Regions from separate parts of the Rhizobium sp. WSM1328 genome, predicted to be linked through region 1. Evidence: predicted binding sites of a transcription regulator. Region 1 holds the regulator's gene; each other region holds the start of a gene.
What was found. Region 1 encodes PhoB, which activates phosphate uptake and scavenging genes when phosphate is short. Its sites were predicted from a motif close to TGTCATNNANCTGTCAT; they were not measured.
Positions count from the first base shown of each region.

Region 1 (4,648 bases):
CGATACCGCGCTGGCGCAGAAGGTCATCTCCGACGATGTGATCCTCGATCACGCCGAACGCGAAATCGGCGACAAGGCGATCGTCACCATCGCCCGCCGCCAGCCGATGGCCGCGGACCTGCGCGAAATCATGGGTTCGATCCGCATCGCCGCCGATCTCGAACGCGTCGGCGACCTCGGCAAGAACACTGCCAAGCGCGTCATCGCCGTCCAAAGCACCGGCGTTCCCCGCAAGCTCGCCCGCGGCCTCGAGCATCTGTCCGAGCTGGCGCTCGTCCAGCTCAAGGAAGTGCTCGACGTCTACACCAATCGTTCCGCCGACAAGGCGAATGCGATCCGCGAACGCGACAACGAGATCGACGCGATGTACACCTCGCTGTTCCGCGAGCTCCTGACCTACATGATGGAAGATCCGCGCAACATCACCAGCTGCACGCATCTTCTCTTCTGCGCCAAGAACATCGAGCGCATCGGCGACCACGCCACCAACATCGCCGAGACGATCTATTACATGACGACAGGCGCGCAGCCGGAAGGCGATCGGCCGAAGGACGACAGCGCCAACACCGTCGGCGCGGTCACCGAATAACTGCCCACACCCCGCCGCTTGCGTGCGCGCCCGTCCGGGCGCGCAAAGAGGTCGCAGCCAATTTTTAAATTTGCGCAGGATGCATTGCTTAAATCACCCTGGTTTAAGGATTATGCGCGAGGAGACCGACACGCATGATCCCGAGAGTTGCAGTTGTTGAAGACGAGGAAGCCCTCAGCGTGCTTCTTCGCTACAATCTCGAAGCGGAAGGCTTCGAGGTCGATACCATCCTTCGTGGCGACGAAGCCGAAATGCGGCTTCAGGAGCGCACGCCCGATCTTCTCATCCTTGATTGGATGCTGCCCGGCGTCTCCGGCATCGAGCTCTGCCGGCGCCTGCGCATGCGGCCGGAGACCGAGCGTCTGCCGATCATCATGCTGACGGCGCGCGGCGAAGAGAGCGAGCGTGTCCGCGGATTGTCGACGGGCGCCGACGATTATGTCGTCAAGCCCTTTTCGACCCCCGAACTCGTTGCCCGCGTCAAGGCGATGCTGCGTCGCGCCCGTCCCGAGGTGCTGTCGACGGTGCTGAAATGCGGTGACATCGAGCTCGACCGTGAGACCCATCGCGTCCATCGCAAGACCCGCGAAGTCCGCCTCGGCCCCACCGAATTCCGCCTGCTGGAATTCCTGATGTCGTCGCCGGGCCGGGTCTTCTCCCGCTCACAGCTGTTGGATGGTGTCTGGGGCCACGATATCTATGTCGACGAGCGCACCGTCGACGTCCATGTCGGCCGCCTGCGCAAGGCGCTGAATTTCTCCAACATGCAGGACGTCATCCGCACCGTCCGCGGCGCCGGTTATTCGATGGAAGCCTGAGGGCTTTCATCTGAGCCTGCTGAGCCCTGGCAAAACCCGCGACGTCATCCTCGGCCTTGTGCCGAGGATCTGCGCACGCCAAATGAAGTATTTGAAAATAAAGTTTTTTCCCTCAAGTAGTTGAGGTGATCAGATGCTCGGCACAAGGCCGAGCATGACGGAGGGAAACCTGAGCTTCCATCCGCGCATAAAAAAACGGGCCACTCGGCCCGTTTTCTGCATTCTAACGATGGTCAGCCCGTTCAGCTGGCCCGCGCCGCTGCCCGGCGGCGTTCATTCACCGGCTGGTAGGCAAGCTTCTGGTGATAACCGCAATAGGGCGAATTGTCGGGGGACTCGCAGCCGCAGAAATGGAAGTCATCCTTCAGCGGATCGCCGACCGGCCACTTGCAGGTGCGTTCGGTCAGTTCCGTCAGGCCGAGGCGGCGGGAAATCGGCACCACCACATTGCCTCTCGGCACGTATTCCATTTCCTCGATCGTTTCGATCTCGATCTCTTCCTTCAGCATCGTCGCGCCCTGCTGGCGGGTGACGGTGCGGGTGGTGATGCGAGAGGCGAAGTTCGGCGCGCGCGGCGCCGATGTATTGCGCTTCGGCGTTCGCGCCGCGGTGTTGGTGCCGCCGGCCTTGGCACGGCCGGGAAGGCACAGCCGGTGCACTTTACCGATGACCGCGTTTCGGCTGACACCGCCAAGTTGTGCCGCGATCTGGCTCGCGCTCAGTCCTTCGGCCCAAAGCTTCTTGAGTTTCTCGACCCGCTCGTCTGTCCAGTTCATGCCCTGTCTCCACCTTTTGCGTTGGTGATGGCAGAATCCCTCACCGTTGTCCCGGGAGCTCCGAAACAAGAAACGCTTGATCAATTTTGGTGACTAGTTCCGCCGCATGCAGTCTAGTAATTGATCTTTAACCTAGTGTGAGCCTGACTCCGTGACAAGAGTCGCATGAATCCGGATGAATCGAATTCGTAGTTTTCCCCAACTTGCTGTCCCTGCGTGGCATTTCTGCAATAATGCCTGTTGAAGACTGAAAATGCCGCTGTACACCTGTGCTGCATACGCTAAGGGCGCCGTTTTGTTGACATTGCAGCGCGAAAAGGAAATAGTGCCACTCGCCGCCGCAAGGCGGCATTTTTGATTTTTCGGGCCTGGTTTCCTTAGCCGGAGTCATTGCCCGGCAACTTTGATGGAGATCGCGCCATGGCTGAAGCCGCGCCGCTTTATGACACCTATTCTCGTGCCCCGCTGCGGTTCGAGCGAGGCGAGGGCGTATGGCTGATCACCGAAACTGGCGAGCGATATCTCGATTTCGGCGCCGGCGTCGCCGTCACCTCCGTCGGCCACAGCAATCCGCATGTGGTCGGCGCACTGAAGGAGCAGGCAGACAAGGTCTGGCACCTGTCGAACATCTATGAGATCCCCGGCCAGGAGCGTCTGGCAAAACGGCTGACGGACGCTACCTTCGCCGACAAGGTGTTCTTCACCAATTCGGGCGCCGAGGCGCTCGAATGCGCGATCAAGACGGCGCGCCGCTACCAGTTTTCCAAGGGCCATCCCGAGCGCTTCCATATCATCACCTTCGAAGGCGCCTTCCACGGACGGACGCTGGCGACGATCGCCGCCGGTGGCCAGGAAAAATATCTCGAAGGTTTCGGCCCCAAGGCGCCGGGTTTCGATCAGGTGGCTTTCGGCGACATCGAAGCGGTCCGCGCCGCGATCACCGATGCCACGGCTGGCATCCTCATCGAGCCGGTGCAGGGCGAGGGCGGCGTCCGTCCTGCCACGCCTGAGTTCATGAAGGCGCTTCGCCAGCTCTGCGACGAGAACGGCCTGCTGTTGATCCTCGACGAAGTCCAGACCGGCGTCGGCCGCACCGGCAAGCTCTTCGCCCATGAATGGTCGGGCGTCACCCCCGACATCATGGCTGTCGCCAAGGGCATCGGCGGCGGTTTCCCGCTCGGCGCCTGCCTTGCCACATCAGAGGCCGCCTCCGGCATGAAGGCCGGTACGCATGGCTCGACCTATGGCGGCAATCCGCTTGCCATGGCCGTCGGCAGCGCCGTGCTCGACATCATCCTTGCCGATGGCTTCCTCCAGCAGGTGCGCGACGTAGCACTTGTCTTCCGCCAGGGCCTCGCCTCGCTGAAGGATCGTTATCCCGATGTGATCGAGGACGTGCGCGGCGAAGGGCTTTTGCTCGGCATCAAGGCTGCCGTTCCCTCAGCCGAACTGCTGCAGGCGATCCGCGCCGCCCATCTGCTCGGCGTGCCTGCCGGCGACAATGTCATCCGCCTTCTTCCGCCGCTCGTGGTCACCGCCGAGGAAGCCCGCGAGGGCCTTTCCCGCGTCGAGCGCGCCGCCGAGAGCATTCGCGCCTCCAAGGTCAAGAAGACGGCTTGAAGAAATTGCCGCCTTCGGGCGCAGCACAGGTAAGAAGACGATATGAGCCCTAAACACTTCCTCGATCTTTCGGCGGTCACATCAGCCGATCTCAGAACGATCATGAACGATGCGCTCGCCCGCAAGCAGGCCTTCAAGGCGGGCCAGGGCGACAAGCCGCTCGCCGGCAAGATGCTGGCGATGATCTTCGAGAAGCCGTCGACGCGCACCCGCGTCTCCTTCGACGTCGGCATGCGCCAGCTCGGCGGCGAAACGCTGTTCCTGTCCGGCACCGAGATGCAGCTCGGCCGCGCCGAGACGATCGGCGACACCGCCAAGGTGCTGTCGCGTTATGTCGATGCGATCATGATCCGCACCACCGAGCATTCGCGGCTGGTCGAGCTGGCCCAGCATGCGACCGTGCCTGTCATCAATGCGCTGACGGATGACACCCATCCCTGCCAGATTATGGCCGATATCATGACCTTCGAAGAGCACCGCGGCCCGATCAAGGGCAAGACCATCGCCTGGACCGGCGACGGCAACAATGTGCTGCATTCGCTGGTCGAGGGTGCCGCCCGCTTCGGCTACCGCATGAACATGGCCGTGCCCCTTGGCTCGGAGCCCAAGGATCACTATCTGAACTGGGCCCGCAATGAGGGCGCCGAAATCATGCTTTGCCATGATGCCGACCGTGCGGTCGCCGGCGTCGATTGCGTGGTGACCGATACCTGGGTCTCCATGAATCAGGAACATCGGGCCCGGGGTCACAATGTCTTCCAGCCTTATCAGGTCAACGCGGCCTTGATGGCGAAAGCCGGCAATGATGCATTGTTCATGCATTGCCTGCCCGCTCATCGCGGTGA
Region 1 is NZ_CM172788.1:181,530-186,177, forward strand. It holds gene phoU (phosphate signaling complex protein PhoU) at 1-589, shown strand, start outside; gene phoB (phosphate regulon transcriptional regulator PhoB) at 724-1,407, shown strand; gene AC2444_RS00930 (GcrA family cell cycle regulator) at 1,650-2,183, opposite strand; gene AC2444_RS00935 (aspartate aminotransferase family protein) at 2,604-3,803, shown strand; gene argF (ornithine carbamoyltransferase) at 3,846-4,648, shown strand, end outside.

Region 2 (4,648 bases), on a different replicon from region 1:
ACGGTCATATGCGGATAAAGCGCATAATTCTGAAAGACCATGGCGATATCGCGGTCGGCAGGCTCTGCCTTGTTGACATTGCGGCCGGCAATCTCGACATGGCCTTCGCTGATGGATTCCAGCCCGGCAATCATGCGAAGCAGGGTTGATTTGCCACAGCCGGAGGGGCCGACGAGGACGATGAGTTCGCCGTCTGCGACAGACAGGTTGATACCCTTGACCGCCGGAACGGCGCCATAATTCTTCTTGACGTCGATGATATTGATCGTTGCCATTTCATTTCTCCGTTTCGACCAGGCCTTTGACAAAAAGGCGTTGCATGGCGACGATGACGAGGACGGGTGGCAGGGCGGCCAGAATGACGGCTGCCATCACAAGGTTCCAGCGCGGCTCGGCATCGGCAACCGCTGCCATGCGCTGGATTCCCATCACGACGGTATAAAAGCTCTGGTCGGTCGTTATGATGAGCGGCCACAGATACTGGTTCCAGCCGAGCACGAACAAGATGATGAAGAGCGCCGCGATGTTGGTGATCGACAGCGGCAGCAGGATATCCCGGAAGAACTTCATCGGCCCTGCGCCATCGACACGGGCAGCCTCCATGAGTTCGTCGGGAACAGTCAGAAAGAACTGACGAAACAGGAAGGTTGCCGTTGCCGATGCGATCAGCGGAATGATGAGGCCGCCGTAATTATTCAGCATTCCGAGATCGGCGACGACTTTGTAGGTCGGCACGATGCGCACCTCGACCGGCAGCATCAGCGTGATGAAGATCATCCAAAATGCCAAGGTCCGGAACGGAAACCGGAAATAGACGATAGCAAAGGCCGAAAGGATCGAAATAGCGATCTTCCCGACGGCGACGCCAACCGCCATGATCAGCGAGTTGATCATCATGGGCCCGATCGGCGGCGCCCCCGAGCTTGTCATTCCAGATGATAGCATCGTCGAATAGTTCTCGATGATGTGGCTTCCCGGCGTCAGCGGCACGACACCTGACAAGAAGTCGTTTGGACCGTGGCTCGATGCGATGAAAGCCACGTAGACGGGAAATACGACGATCGTGACGCCGATGATGAGGACAAGATGCGCCAGGAAATTTAGGAAGGGGCGATTTTCAACCATCCTCGGGATTCCTCAATATTGCACGCGGCGTTCGATGAAGCGGAATTGGACGGCGGTCAGAGCGATGACGATCACCATGAGAATGACCGACTGCGCCGCCGACGAGCCCAAATTCAGTCCGATGAAGCCGTCGAAATAGACCTTGTAGACAAGGATCTCGGTTGCACGCGCCGGTCCGCCCTGGGTGGTCGCATGAATGATCCCGAAGGTATCGAACATCGCGTAGACGATATTGATGACGATCAGATAGAAGGTTGTCGGTGAGATCAGCGGGAACACGATCGTCCAGAAACGCTTCACAGGACCGGCTCCGTCGATCGCCCCGGCTTCCTGAAGCGAACGCGGGACCGACTGCAGCGCAGCCAAGAAGAATAAGAAATTATAGGAAATCTGCTTCCAAGTCGCCGCGATGACGATCAGGATCATGGCGTCGTCAGGATTGATCAGATGGTTCCAGTTGATCCCCATCGCCCGCAACATATAGGCGACGATGCCGATCGAGGGATTGAACATGAACCACCAAAGAATGCCGGCGATCGCGGGAGCGACGGCATAGGGCCAGATCAGCAAGGTCGAATAAATGCGAGAGGTGCGCAACACGCGCATCGCCGCTGCAGCCAGGAGCAGCGCGATCGCCGTCGATAGGACCGTCACGAGAATGGCGAAGATGAGCGTGTGGCCGAAGGCGTTGATGTAGATCGGATCGGCAAAGAGCCGGCGGTAGTTTTCGAACCAGACGAAACTCGTTTTGAAGCCGAAGGCATCCTGGCGCAGGAAAGATTGCCAGAATGCCGTCGCCGCGGGCCAGAGGAAGAATACCACGGTCACGAAAATTTGGGGTGCGATGAGCAGGTAAGGCAAAAGCTTGTTGGGAAATACGGTCCGTTTGGTTTGCATGGGCCCTCACACTGACGGATGGGAAACGGGGGCCGGTCTCTCACCAGCCCCCGTCGCGGAGCCCATTAGTTGGCGGACTGGAAATCGCGAAGCTGTTCGTTGCCTCGTGCGACCACGGAATCAACCGCTTCCTTCGCCGTCTTCTTCCCGCCCAGCAATGCTGCAAACTCATCGTCGATGATGCCACGCACCTGGACGTAGTTGCCGAACCGGATACCCTTGGAATTATCGGTGGGTGTCACCCGCGTCAGCTGCTTGATGCCGATATCTGCTCCAGGATTCTTCTCGTAATAGCCCTGATCCTGGCCCAGCTTATAGGCAGCCTCGGTTATCGGCAGGTAGCCGGAGAACTGATGCCAATCGGCTTGCACTTCCGGCTTCTGCAGGTAGGTGAAGAACTTCGCGACACCCTTGTATTCCTCTTCTGGGCGACCTTTCAGCGTCCAGAGCGTGGCGCCGCCAATAATCGAGTTGAGCGGCTGCGTAATGACGTCGTCATAGTAGGGAAGCGGCGCAAACCCGACCTTGAAAGCCTTTGCGTTATTGATAACGCCTGCCCGGCCGGCCGACGAGTTCATGTACATCGCGCATTCCTGCGAATAGAACATTGGAGGAGCATTATCGCCGCCGCCAGGCCCGCCGAATTTGAAGAGCCCCTCGTCCTGCCACTTCTTCAAGTTGCCCCAATGGCGGATCGTGAGATCGTTGTTGAAGGTGAACTCCGCATCCAAGCCGCCAAAGCCGTTGGCCTTGGTGGAGTAGGGCTTGTCGTGCAAAGCATTAAGGTTTTCAGTCTGGATCCAGGAGATCCAGGCGCTGGTAAAGCCACACTTCGCAGCGCCGGACTTCATGATCGTCCGCGAAAAGGCTTCAACGTCCGCCCATGTTTTCGGCGGTGTTTCCGGATCAAGCCCCGCCCTTTTGAAGACATCCTTGTTGTAATACATGATCGGCGTCGAGGAATTGAACGGCAACGACAGAACGTTGCCGCTGGTGTCTGAGTAATAGCCGACGACCGGAGCAATGAATTTGCTCTGGTCCCAGGCCTCCCCTTGGTCCTTCATCAACTGGTAGACGGGATAGATCGCGCCCTGTGCTGCCATCATCGTGCCGGTGCCGACTTCATAGACCTGCACGATTGCCGGCTGCTGGTTGGCGCGGAACGCAGCAATGGCGCCCGTCAGCGTCTCGTCATAGGTGCCTTTGAATACCGGGACGATCTCATAGTCAGATTGAGATGCGTTGAACCCCTTGGCGATCTGTTCAAGCTTCGCGCCATTCTCGCCGCCCATTGCGTGCCACCACTGGATCTTCGTGGCCGCCATTGCCGGAACGGATAAGGATAGGCTGGTCAATCCTGCGGACAGGAAAAAAGCGATCTTGTTCATCCTCACTCCCACTTGTTGTCGGTCCATAGCCTCCCGCTACGAACGTGAGCTCGATGGTAACAGGCTAGTTTCATTTTGCAAAGATAGAATGTTCATATGAACATTTGATGACACCAACTCGCTCAGCGATCGTAAAGACCGTTGCCGGAAGGAGTGGCCGATCGATGATAAGCGCTGCGGCAGCCTTTGATGGCTCGCATGATCCGGTGGAAGTCCCATGACATCGGTCGCTAACGGCTTTTCACGACCAACGGCGTGCTCTATGACAGCTTTGTGACAGTCGATGGAGCGCAGATGCTGAACTGGTTTCGAAAACTCATGCCGCGGGAAGATCGCTTCTTCGATCTTTTCGCTCAACACGCAAAGACTGTCGTCGGTGCGGCCGAAGCGCTCGACGAACTTTTGAGCGGCACAGACATTGAAGGGCATTGTGCACGGATTGTCGCCTTGGAGAATGAAGCCGACGAGATCACCCGCGAAGTACTGCTTGCCGTGCGTCGCAGTTTTGTCACGCCGTTCGACCGTGGCGACATCAAGGATCTGATCCAGTCGATGGATGATGCGATCGACATGATGCAGAAAACGGTGAAGACCATTCGGCTATTCGAGCAGAAAAGCTTCGATCCTCTGATGCAGGAAATGGGAAAGACCATTGTCCAGGCAGCACATTTGATAGCCGAAGCCCTTCCTCTTCTCGATCGGATCAGCACGAATGCTCCTCGTCTGGCGGCGCTGGCAGAAGAAGTAACGCGCGTCGAAGGCCGGTCCGACGAGTTGCATGAGCAGGGCTTGAAGGATCTTTTCCGTCGCCACGGCGCGTCAAATGCAATGGCTTACCTCATCGGCAGCGAGATCTATGGCGAGCTTGAGAAGGTCGTCGACCGTTTCGAGGATGTCGCCAATGAGATCAGTGGCATCGTCATCGAGAACGTTTGATGGAAGCCACCCTTGCCCTTCCGCTTCTTGCCGCTCTCGTGGCTGTCGCACTCTTCTTTGATTTCCTGAACGGCCTGCACGATGCAGCCAATTCCATCGCCACAATCGTGTCGACGCGCGTACTGCGTCCGCAATATGCTGTGCTTTGGGCGGCCTTTTTCAACTTCATAGCCTTCCTGTTCTTCGGCTTGCACGTCGCGGAAACGCTCGGAACCGGCATCATCGATCCGGCCATCGTGACTCCGCAAGTCATTTTCGCGGCGTTGATGGGCGCCATTGTCTGGAATATTGTCACCTGGGTC
Region 2 is NZ_JBYGKO010000002.1:10,284-14,931, reverse strand. It holds gene AC2444_RS23585 (sn-glycerol-3-phosphate import ATP-binding protein UgpC) at 1-275, opposite strand, end outside; gene ugpE (sn-glycerol-3-phosphate ABC transporter permease UgpE) at 277-1,125, opposite strand; gene ugpA (sn-glycerol-3-phosphate ABC transporter permease UgpA) at 1,138-2,022, opposite strand; gene ugpB (sn-glycerol-3-phosphate ABC transporter substrate-binding protein UgpB) at 2,088-3,410, opposite strand; gene AC2444_RS23565 (DUF47 family protein) at 3,705-4,346, shown strand; gene AC2444_RS23560 (inorganic phosphate transporter) at 4,346-4,648, shown strand, end outside.
Region 2: a site for PhoB is predicted at 3,673-3,689, ahead of ugpB (sn-glycerol-3-phosphate ABC transporter substrate-binding protein UgpB). Genes of this name have one in related genera too.

Region 3 (4,648 bases), 620 kb from region 1:
TCTACCAGCAGGCGATCGCCTATATCGGTCAGCAGATCGACGGCAAATAAGCTCGACTGAATACGCCAAAACGCCGCTGCGATATGCGGCGTTTTTCATATGCGGGAATCAAAGCCACCGCCCGACACCGCCTTGCGTCGCTCCTCCTGGGCCGGGGCCGGCAGGGTCGGTCCCGAGACGACGCAGTTGCGGCCGGAGGCCTTGGCGGCGTAAAGCGCCAGGTCGGCGCGTTTGACCAGATCCTCGAAGTTCCGGTTGGTGGCTTCATTTGCCCGTCCGGCGCATCCGAAACTTGCCGTCACCTTGAGAACATCGCCGCTCGGCAGGGGGATTTCCGCCGCCTCGATCGCCAGCCGCACACGCTCGGCAACGATTGCAGCATCGTCAGGCGTCGAATCCGGCAGAAGCGCCAGGAACTCCTCGCCGCCATGGCGCACCAGCAGATCGAAGGAACGAAAATTCTTACGCGCGACGCCCGCGACATGCCGGAGCACAGCATCGCCGGCGTCATGCCCGTGAACGTCGTTGATCTTCTTGAAATGATCGAGGTCGAAGAGCACGACGGAAATCCAGCGTGATCCGTGCTCGGCCTGTGTGAGAAGTGCGGATGCGGCGACCTCGAAGCCGCGCCTGTTGTAAAGCCCGGTCAGAAGATCGGTCTGGGCGGCGCTGCGCAGCTCGCCGACCAGCGTCTCCCGATCCTGGGTCAGTCGGTCGATCAGGCGAAGGCCCTTTGCCGCCAGCAGCAGCACCAATGTGGCGAGAATCAGCAGGCCGGCACACAGCGCCAGGATCCGCGTCAGGTGTATGTGCGAGCGCGTCGACAGGTTTTCGCCGGTCTCGTGAATATCCTGTGCGGCCTCGATCATCCTCTGCTGCAGGAAGCTCATGCGCTCGCTCTGCGCGGCGGCCCAGACGTCATGCACCGCGCGTGTCGGCCGCGCTCCGGCGAGAATGGCATCGGTGATCGCATTCGCCTTTACCTGGCTGGCGCTGCCAAGATAAGCGACGATGTTGCGCACGACCGGCGCGGAGGAATGGAAAACCATGTGATCCATGCCCTCGCCGAGCATGACCTTGCCCTGCACGAAGAGCTCGACCGGCAATCTGGCGGAAACCCCCTGGTTGAGATAACGGGTGCCGATCCCGGTGATCAGCCTTTCGCCGTAATAGGTCAGCAGGATGCCCATCAGCTGGTTGGATTTCTCAAGCAGCACCGGATCGCTGATCAGCGGTGAAAGCGCATCGACGACGGCAAGCTGCTTGAGAGCCGCATACCAGTAAATGGAACCGGGATCGCTGCCGGCATAACGGCCCTGGTCGACGGCGCTGCGCGCCGCGACGATACGGCTGTAGGCAAGGCTGAGAATCGATAATTCGCCGACGAGCCCCTCGTCGAGCGCCTCGCGGGAGGGCAGGCTGGCATAAAAAGCGCGGCGTTCGCGATCGAGCGTCACCCGGCTTTGCTGCATGTCGATAGCAGTCATGTCGCTGGGATCTGCGAGGTAGCGGCGGGTGGCGCCAATTTCAGTCAGAATCTCCGTGGCGGCGATCGACCCGCCACGGGCAAGCACATCGGCGAACTGCCGGTCCTTTTCGAGGTTCCAGTAATGATTGACCGAAGAACGTATGACGACGACGCCTTCAATGAGCATGAAGACGAAGGGCAGCATGATGGCGGCCAGGATAACCTTTTTAATGGTTTCGAACTTCATCGCCAATCGCCACGGTGATCAAAACGTCGGTCGTGCGCGACCAATTGACGGCGAGCTTAACAACAATCCTTAAAAAACTGATAAACCGGCATGTCCCTAGATTTCGGGACGAATGAAGTCGCGTGTCTCGGCGTCCATGACCCAGAGTTCACCAGTCGAAATGTCGAACCAGGCGCCGTGGAGATGCAGGTTTCCCGCTTCCTCGAGCGCCTTGATGTCGGGAAAGCTTCTGAGATTGTTGATCGAATTGCGGATGGAGACACGCTCCAGCGCCGTCTGCCGCTCGGCGGCCGTCATCACGTCGTTGCTCTGGATCTGCTCGGCGGCAGGTTTGACCAGCGACATCCAGCGGCCGATGAAATCGCCGGGCGACAATGGCTCGGCATTCGGATCGAGCGCTGAACGGATGCCGCCGCAGCGGCCGTGACCCATCACGACGATATCCGAGACCTTCAGCACCTGCACGGCAAATTCGAGTGCGGCCGACGTCGAATGAAAATGGCCATCCGGCTCGTAGGGCGGGACCATGTTGGCAACGTTGCGAATGACGAAGAGCTCGCCCGGGCCGGCATCGAAGATCAGCTCCGGTGCCGCGCGAGAATCCGAACAGGCAATGACAAGCGTATGGGGACTTTGACCATTTTCGGCAAGCTGCCGATACCTGTCGCGGGCGTCGGAATAGCGCCCGTTCATGAAGTTGCGATAGCCGTCCAGAAGAGGGTTTGGAAAACGCTGCATGCTTCTGGATTAGCGCGCGCGGACGACAAGATCAACTGCTGCACCGCAAAATGAACATATTGGCAGATGGGTCACTTTTTCCGTCGCTGCGCCGGGTGCACGAGCCGGCGCATCTGCACCATGGCCATCGGCGTCGAAAGGCTGGAAGCATCGCTCGCCAGCATCAACTCGTTGCTGCCGCGCTTGACGGCCCGCGCAAGCACCTCGAAGACGCTGGCCGTGGCAAGTTGCAGCGCCTTTTCGTCCTCGAGCCCGGAAAGCAGGCGCGACAGGAAGACGGCGGCAAGTAGGTCGCCTAGACCATTCGGCGGGTTTTCGACGACACGGTGCTCGGCAAGAAGCGCGTGGCGACCGGAAAGATAAAGATTGCCGGTACCGCCTGCCATCATCGGAACGGCTGAAGTGACGAGCATGCGCGATGGTCCGAGCGCGAGCGCCGCCTCCATGATCGTGCTGTTGTCTTCCAGCGCCGCCCCCGAAAGCCATGCGAGCTCGTACCGGTTCGGCGTCGCGAGCGAGGCAAGCGGAATAAGATGATCGCGAATGGCCTCTGCAGTCGCTTCCGGCACATAAAGGCCGCCGAGATCGCCCATGACGGGATCGCAGACATACAGCAGCTCGGGATTGTTTTGCCGGAGCGCACCGATCAGCCGGGCGACGGAGCGCGCCTGGGCAGCATTGCCGAAATAGCCCGAAAGCACCGCCTTGACTTCGCCGATCCAGGGTGCGCGGATCAGGTCGTCGATCGCCGCGTCGAAATCCGCTTCCGCAAAAGTCAGTCGCGTCGAGCGGCCGTGGCCGGGATGCCAGGGAAGCACGATGGTCGGCATGGCCCAGACCGGATGACCGAGCGTCTCCAAAGCAAAGACGGCTGCCCGGTTTCCGACCGAGCCACGCACAACATGGCTGGAAATGACGATGACTGCGCCCGCTGCATTTTCCGACATGATACTCGATATCCGAATGACGATCGCCGTTGATGATCTTTTTGACGCCACGCTGTCAACCATTCTTCATGCGAGCATGGAAATGTGCGGCAGAACGAAAAGAACCACAGACGGGCTTCCCTTTCGAATGGCGACGAGAGCGGAAAATCTCTAAAAATCTCTCGTTTCAAGCATCAAAAATCACCAAAACATCTCTTCGGACCGCTCTTTTAGAGATTTTTTCGAGGAATCTTCTGCTAGCTTGCGAAAAATCAGACATTGAGGGAGGCGATCCATGGCTGCCAGAAACAATCCGAAACGGGAAAAGCAGGTCGAAAGCGCGCGCAAGATCGCCAAAGCGACGGGTGAGGCGCATCTCGATCCGGAAATTCTCTTCGGCCGGGCAAGCAATGACGATCTCGAGCTCTACACGCCGGAAATGCTGGCACTCTCCGCCGTGCATTCGGCAAAGGAACTCGACGCCTGGAACGGCAAGGCGCCTCGCGTCAGCATCGACACCATTGCCGATGTAACGCCCGGTGGCATCGCGGTTTCGGTGCTTTCAGTCACCGACCAGAACATGCCTTTTCTGTTTGAATCGGTCATGGGCGAAGTCACGAGCACCTATCGCGACCTGTTCATGGCCGTGCATCCCATCCTGATCATGGAAAAGGGCAAGGCGCCGGCGCACTATTCCGCCGATCACCCAAGCGATCCGGTCAACCGCGTCAGCCATATCCAGCTTCATGTCGCGCCGCTCAATTCCGCCCAGGCCGCCGATCTCGTGAAACGTATCGAAAAAGTCCTCGAACAGGTCCGCCTGTCGGTTTCCGACTGGAAGCCGATGCTTTCCAAGATCGACGGCGTGATCGCCGAGCTTGCGGCCAATGGCGCCAGCCGGAAGAAGGCCGATCGCGACGAGGCCGTCGCTTTCCTGACCTGGCTGCGCGATGAGAATTTCACGTTCCTCGGCATGCGAGAATACGTCTATTCCGGCAAGGGGACCGATGCCAGGGTCGAACGCGACAAGGGTGCTGGCCTCGGCATCCTTTCCAATCCCGATGTACTGGTGCTGCGCACCGGCAAGGACGCCGTGACGACGACACCTGAAATCCTTGCCTTCCTCGACGGCCCGGACTTCCTGATCGTCACCAAGGCGAACGTGAAATCGATCGTCCATCGCCGGGCCTATATGGATTATGTCGGCGTCAAGCGCTTCGACGCGGAGGGCAACGTCACCGGCGAACTGCGCATCGTCGGCCTTTTCAC
Region 3 is NZ_CM172788.1:4,316,576-4,321,223, forward strand. It holds gene AC2444_RS21405 (lytic murein transglycosylase) at 1-50, shown strand, start outside; gene AC2444_RS21410 (GGDEF domain-containing protein) at 96-1,715, opposite strand; gene AC2444_RS21415 (carbonic anhydrase) at 1,812-2,453, opposite strand; gene pdxY (pyridoxal kinase PdxY) at 2,525-3,400, opposite strand; gene AC2444_RS21425 (NAD-glutamate dehydrogenase) at 3,675-4,648, shown strand, end outside.
Region 3: a site for PhoB is predicted at 3,454-3,470, ahead of AC2444_RS21425 (NAD-glutamate dehydrogenase). Genes of this name have one in related genera too.